DNA from 2 places in the Paenibacillus sp. FSL P2-0121 genome. Region 2 is predicted to be linked to the other one. Evidence: riboswitches for the same ligand, from Rfam matches in the RefSeq annotation. Region 2 holds a riboswitch; the other holds the start of a gene.

Region 1 (3,423 bases), 710 kb from region 2:
GGCACGAGTGAAACCTTCCACGACAGGATTGACGAATTCCAAGTGACTTGGGTTATTCGCTAGTGTTATTCTTGTGCGTACGGTTTCTCCTTCACGGACAGCACGGTCTGCACCGAGATGGTATTTCACATCACCTGTCCAACCATAGTTAATGCCTGTGGAGCCTTCGGAAGGGAAAAGCTCCTTGTTCGGAGAATGATGAAACTCTGAAAATATGATATCATAAGGTTTGCCCAAAATATGTGCAAGAACGTTGAGGCGGCCGCGATGCGCCATGCCCATCAAAATATGCTCCGCACCGTCATGTGCAGCAGCACGTACGATTTCATCTAACATCGGCACAAGAGCATCATTGCCTTCAAGACTGAAACGCTTCTGACCTACAAAAGTCTTGTGGAGGAAGGTTTCAAATTGCTCTACCTGAATCAGACGGTTCAGGAGCTCTTTGCGTTCTGTATTATTTAGGGGTGCTGGTGAGCTGGTGGATTCTGCCTGTCTATTTAGCCATTGCAGTTCTTTTTCTTCATGCACATGCCCGAATTCATAGGCGATGGTCTTGGTGTATGCCTGACGCATACGTTGCACGGCATCCCATCCGGTATGCACATCATTCGGTGCATTTTCCCATATAAGCGTGGCAGGCAGTGCGATCAGGTCTTCGCGGGTCAGCCCATAGGTTTCAAGCTCAAGATATTTTGCCATGGGATTCTGATCGCGTACCAGCGGATCAATTTCAGCGGCCATATGACCATATATACGAATATTGGCGATTAGCTTGGAAGCTCTTACTGCTTTTCTAAGCCATTCGGTGTCTCCCGAGATGCGCGGCTGAGGAGCCGGTTCGCTATCCGGAGTTAGGGGAGGAGGTCCCGAATTTGTAAAAAGCTCGCGATAATTATTTTCTACGGTGGAGGGATCTTTCACAAACTGTTCATATCTTTCTTGAATGTAGCCTAAATTGGGTCCGTAATACTTACTCCAAATGGATTCGTTATAGGGCTCTTTGGCTGCCATGAATACATCCTCCTTAACGGATGAACTCCATACGTGACATTTTGTGTCAACGCTTACTGGAGCTGTGATGATTGCGGTTTCATTTCTCATCTTATTGTGCTACTTTCGGCCACTGTAATCAATTCATTCTTTCGTCCAATACGTTCGCAAAATGGTATGGGTTAGCTTGTTCTAATGAAAAGAAGGGTGTTTCTTCTCATTACCCATTCTAAAGGCCTATTAAAATGATTCTATTATCCTTATTTTTAACTATTAGGTCAGTAAATATTTATTTTGCTAGTACAATTTATTTTATGTAACGGACGAGTATCGTGATAATCGGACAAGATCTTTGAAAAAAAATCTTTTATTTTTCGTTTTTAAAATAGAAAGTAACCAGGAATCGACACACTTTTCCGCTTTCTTTTTGTATAATGTTATTGCAGATAGTAATTTTATAGTTTTTTAAGCAGATCCTTTCGTGAAAAGGGTCCAGTAAAAGGTAAACTTGCCGAAAGGCAGGGGCACAAAGTCGCGGGTCTAAGGTAGAGATACTATGACAGCCGGATTGCCTGGGGACGTAAAATCTTAGGGGGAGATTTTTTGGAAAAGTCCAACCAGGGTAGCAACAGAGAACAGCAGTTTATTGATCTGGATCAAGAGTGGGTACATTTATTATTAGCAGCTAAGAAGGCTGGCATTAAGGCAGATGAAATCCGCCAGTTCTTTCATGAGAAAACTGTGCAGATCGTGCAGTAATACATTAGAGGGGTTACATATCGAAAAAGGGCACAGCGGTTCTTCGCTGTGTCCTTTTTCGATATGATTTAGTAGAAGAGAGGATCGTACCAGATTAGTAGGAAGTATTAATCCTTTTGATCGAGCTTCCATTTCTGATAGTCCAGAAATTCTTTGAATTCGCGTTTGCTAATGCCTGAGTCCATAGCTTCCTGCACCAATCGGAACCATTCCGAATCTAAATGTGATTCCTCTGCATCATTGGGTTCTCCATAGAGTAGGGCATGAATGGATACCTGAAGCGCGTCAGCGATTTTTTCGATAAACTGGATGGATGGATTGGATTGGATGTTTCTCTCCACGTTGCTAAGATACGACTTAGCCACATCTGCTCTGTCCGCAAGCTCAGATAGGGAGAAACCCTTGTCTAGGCGGAGCTGCTGGATACGTTGGCCCATATTCTGTGGCACTATGCTGACGCCCCTCCGTAATTTTTGTTATTAGTATAGCAAATATCAATAAATCGGACAAAGTTTATTGTAAAGAGAAGAGCAGCAATCTGCTTATCCGTGACCGGATTCAGGATCTGCTGCTCTTCGAGTATTTTATTAAATTACTTTATTGATCTTAGTAGTCTTTTTTCGCACCTTGTTTAGCTACGAAATCCCAAGTCAGTGTTAAGCTATCGCCTTGGAAAATATTTTGATCTTGGTTATTTTCCACAAATTCGAATTGGACGGAGAAGCTGTCGTTGGTACCGGCTTTAATACCGGATGCTTCGGTAAAGAGTTGATCCCAACCTGTATTTTTTACGAGATCCGGATGCTGACTTTTTAAAGCAGCAAGTGTAGTCTCATAAACTACATTTTCAGGAGAGACGATAGGTACTCCTTTATCATTATTTCTAAGGAATTTAACTTTAATGAACTCGGCTAAATCCAGGTAGTTATCTCCTTTAGCATCCGTGATTTGAGTCGATGTATTCAGAATAATAGATCCGATATCGAGCGAACCATCGTTTTTCAATTTGAAGGATTTAGTTACAGTATCACCTGGTTTCAGGTTAGGAATATTAACGATGACAGAAGGGTCGGAGTTCAGATCGAGCGTGCCCGCTGCGAATGTAGCTGTGCTTTGCGCAGTGTCGCTAAAGTATGCGAAGGTTCCTCCGCCGATTAATGATAAACCCAGTGCTGCAGATGCTACGCCAAGACCCAATGTTTTCTTGATACCCATAATAAAATTCCTCCTCAAATTTGTGTTTGAATTTTTTATAAAATTTATATATTGTATCTTCCGGTTCGTAAGCGGAAGTGGACAATCAACTTAGGGCTGTGTTTCTGTTGGGGGCGGTGAGGCTGGCAGTAGGGCAGCATTTTTCTTTTCTAATGCAGCTACAGCCTTCCAAGAGGTATACAGAGCATAGAGCAGAAGCATCAAGCCAGGCACGATCATGAGGACAACACTTCCAGCTTTGGAAACCGCGAAATTCATAGCGTAACCGACATAGGGTACAGTGACCCCGGTATACTGAGCTACAACATTCACAGAACTGGTAGGGTTCATGTCGGGCGCATCGTTGTTATCGCCTTTAGTACGATAAACAGCTTCACCAGTAGCGTTATTGACGGTCGCTTCTACAATCCGGTGAGTAATGAGCAGATTATCTTCATTCCTAAAGGTGATGACATC
Region 2 (3,423 bases):
AATTTTCATCAATCAGGAGACATCCGGAAGAAAAAGTGCACTTGCTGGAACTGTCTCTTTAGCTTGACTAGCACTTTCCCACATCAAGCGGACTCTCGCATCGCCTTCATTCTCGTAATACTCCACCTTGATATCATATAGCTGGCCAGCCTTCAGCGTTATAATGCCCTTACGCTCAGTACCACTTTGCTTAGTCCAACTATCAATCACGGATTCCCCATTCACCCAGACACGGATACCATCATCTGAGGTAGTGTAAAATGTATATTGCTCATTATATAATGACTTAATTTTACCGCTCCAACGTATGGAGAACCGATCAATCCCGAGGGCGGCATCCGGCGAGCCTTGCCGCCAATTGAAATCGATTATTGCATCAGTTCTGTTAAGAGCTGCTGCTCCCGACAATTGCATGTTGTTGTAATACTCTCCTGCAAGCCCCTTCGCGAGAGGAATTGCTGCCTCCCCCTCTTCTTCAGAAGGTGCCGGCGCTGGTGCGGCGCTAGGTGTCGGTGACAGACCAGTATTTAATTTATCTCTGGTCAGGGTATAGTTGCTATTCATAAATGTTTTGATTGTGTCTGCACTGTTATTCTCGTAAAGCATTTTTCCCCAGCTCATCATATACGTCCATTTACTTTGCGATTGCTGAAGCTTCTCCAGATTAGGCATTTCACCATTTTCCCCGATCGCAATCGGTTTGCCTGCGGCTAGACTCAATAAGCTGTCATAGTATTTTTGCTGGTAATCATTTTCGTATATATCTGCTGCCAGAATATCTACTTTATCAGCACCTGGATAAGTTAGCGCATAAGGATCTGACCAAACATTGGGAGCATTCGGACTCCATACCCATAACAAATTATTTAATTTATGAACGTTAACAAAACGGTCATACATAATATTCCATAGTTTAGAAAAGTTATTTTTCTTCCCCCACCAGAACCAGTTCCCGTTCATTTCATGATAGGGTCTCCAAAGCACCGGAACGTTGGCATCGCGCAAGCTTTTTAAAGAGACGGCCACCTTATCAAGCTCAGCGATCAGATTGTTATATTGCTTGGTACCCGGTGTAACGTAACTATCGAACTCACTCTGGCTAAGTGTTTTTTTCACATTATCCCAGTCATAAGAGGTGCCCGGCAGGTTAGCATGAAAAGTCATAGCTACGATCCCGCCCGCTTTATTCCAGTTGATGGCGCTGTTCACCACATTTTGACGTTGCCAAGCCATCGTTGCTTCGGACTGGCCACTGATCGCACCCATTTCATAACCGTGAAGAGCCGCATATTGTCCGCTGGTTCCCTTCAGCATATTGTTAATTTCATCTGGACTTTCTAAATAGTCATGTTGACCGGCAATAATACCTTTTCCTGAGATCGAGTAAAAATAGTTAAGCAGCTTTACGGCTTCAGGTGAGGCACCTGGGGTAACTGGCGTTCCAGAATTTGAAGCAGCTATGACAACAGACGGCGAAATTCCAACAGCAAGCGGAAGTGCAGTCAGAAACAGGACGAGTGACAGAAATGCACCAAACAATCGATACGTACGGTAAGCTTTCAAAATAATCTCCCTTTCGGTAGCCAGGCTGCCACTCTTTCGAAGGCCCTATAGCTTTGCGTCCCTACCTTTCGATAGGTTTGCCTTTTCAATTTAAGAGAAATAATCTCTCTTACCGTAAGTATCGACGACAATTAATGATATATTTAGTGTTTTTATGACTTTTTTTGATAATTGAGTCAATTTACCTGTTTCAAGAAATTTTGAATTGGTTAAATAGATAGGTTAGACCTATGAAATGAATTGTTGTAGTTCTATATCATTCCAGTCTAAAGTAATACGTATGTTATCTTCTTCTACTAATTCAGACCCCGTCTGTACCTCTATAAACTCAACATCCGTCAAAGCAAGGATCGCGTGCTTCGTTCCTTCCGGTATACGTACCACGTCCCCAGCCTTCACATTATGTTTTTTCTCATTCAGCACAATACTTGCTTCGCCGCTGACGATTGTCCAAATTTCACTACGCTTGCGATGTAATTGATAGCTGATATTATTCCCCTCGGATATAAAAATCCGTTTGGTCAGCACTTCATTGCCTTCATCATATTTCACATAATCAATAACTTTGTAATGACCCCAACGGCGTTCCTCGTACATCGGTCTTTGTTCAAAGGTCTTCAGCACTTCTTTAATCCGTGGGCTCTCAGCTTTATGGGTAACTAGAATCCCATCCGGGCTAGCCGCAATGATCAGATCCTTCGCACCAATTACCGTAATCGGAATGTCCAGCTCATTAATCAAGCAAGTCCCCTCAGAATCCGCCGTCACAAAACCTTTTCCTACATGCTTGCTGCTCATTTCCTCTGTCAGCGTATTCCACGTTCCAAGATCCTTCCAGAATCCATCATACGGCTGCACCACAATATGTTCTTCTTTCTCCACCACTTCATAATCAAAACTGATGGAAGACAATAGCTTATACTGCTTCTGCAATTCTTCATATCCTAAAGGCAACCCTTTACGCTGCAAAATATCTAACAAGTACCCTAAGCGGAAGGCAAACACTCCGCAATTCCACAAGGCATTTTGCTCGATGAGCTGTTCTGCTTGTATGCGGTCAGGTTTCTCTTGAAAGTGACTCACCTTCATAAAACCATTTTCCCCCGCCTCTTCGGTGGTAGGAATAATATATCCGTATTTCTCTGAGGCATGTTCAGGAACAACACCCATTAGAGCCAGATTTGCTCCACTTTCCAGCATGGTCCCCTCAAGCATAGCCATGGTATCGAAAAAAGATGCTTCTACATAAGGGTCAACAGGCAATATTGCTACCGTCTCCGCTGGAGAAACACCTGCCACTGAATAAAGATAGGTAGCTGTTAAGGCGATAGCCGGAAAAGTATCCCGACGCTCCGGTTCAACGATAATCGGCACATGACTTCCCAGCTGGCTTTGTATCATTTCTACTTGGCCACGGCCGGTGGCCAGATAAGATGATTCTGCCATCCCTGCTTCCTCCAGCTGTCTCCAGACACGTTGTACCATGGATTCTGGTTCACCTTGAGGGCTTTCAAGTACCTTTAGAAATTGCTTTGAACGTGAGTCGTTGGACAACGGCCATAACCGTTTACCTGAACCGCCTGATAGAAGTACCATTTTCATAGAATGAACCCTCCTTGAATTATGGAAATCGAGCATATTTGAATTGTTATCAAAACGTCAGCTTCCACTTAGCCTTATTTCGAGCGGATGCACTAAAAAAATTTGTTAGGTAGAAACCACTCCAAGGGATTTTGGACTTCCGATCGCTGTTATCCTCAGATTTCCTGATTGAACCGCTTCTCGCGGTAGAAATCCGAGGATAGCATATGCTTTCGAAGCTAGCTTTCCTACGGAAATCTTTCGGGCGAACACTCCGTT

Evidence for each region. Region 2 has a riboswitch for cyclic di-GMP ahead of MKY54_RS04850 (glycosyl hydrolase). Riboswitches for the same ligand answer to the same signal wherever they lie in the genome.
Region 1: it holds a riboswitch for cyclic di-GMP, as region 2 does, so the genes downstream of both, MKY54_RS01890 (anti-repressor SinI family protein) here and MKY54_RS04850 (glycosyl hydrolase) in region 2, are expected to answer to the same signal.

The regions. Positions count from the first base shown of each region.
Region 1 is NZ_CP150245.1:431,957-435,379, forward strand. Features, by position in the region: gene MKY54_RS01885 (2-oxoglutarate dehydrogenase E1 component) at 1-1,014, opposite strand, end outside; cyclic di-GMP riboswitch class I at 1,485-1,569, shown strand; gene MKY54_RS01890 (anti-repressor SinI family protein) at 1,597-1,752, shown strand; gene MKY54_RS01895 (helix-turn-helix domain-containing protein) at 1,860-2,189, opposite strand; gene MKY54_RS01900 (TasA family protein) at 2,359-2,967, opposite strand; gene MKY54_RS01905 (signal peptidase I) at 3,058-3,423, opposite strand, start outside.
Region 2 is NZ_CP150245.1:1,146,553-1,149,975, reverse strand. Features, by position in the region: gene MKY54_RS04850 (glycosyl hydrolase) at 13-1,563, opposite strand; cyclic di-GMP riboswitch class I at 1,576-1,655, opposite strand; gene MKY54_RS04845 (sugar phosphate nucleotidyltransferase) at 1,792-3,165, opposite strand.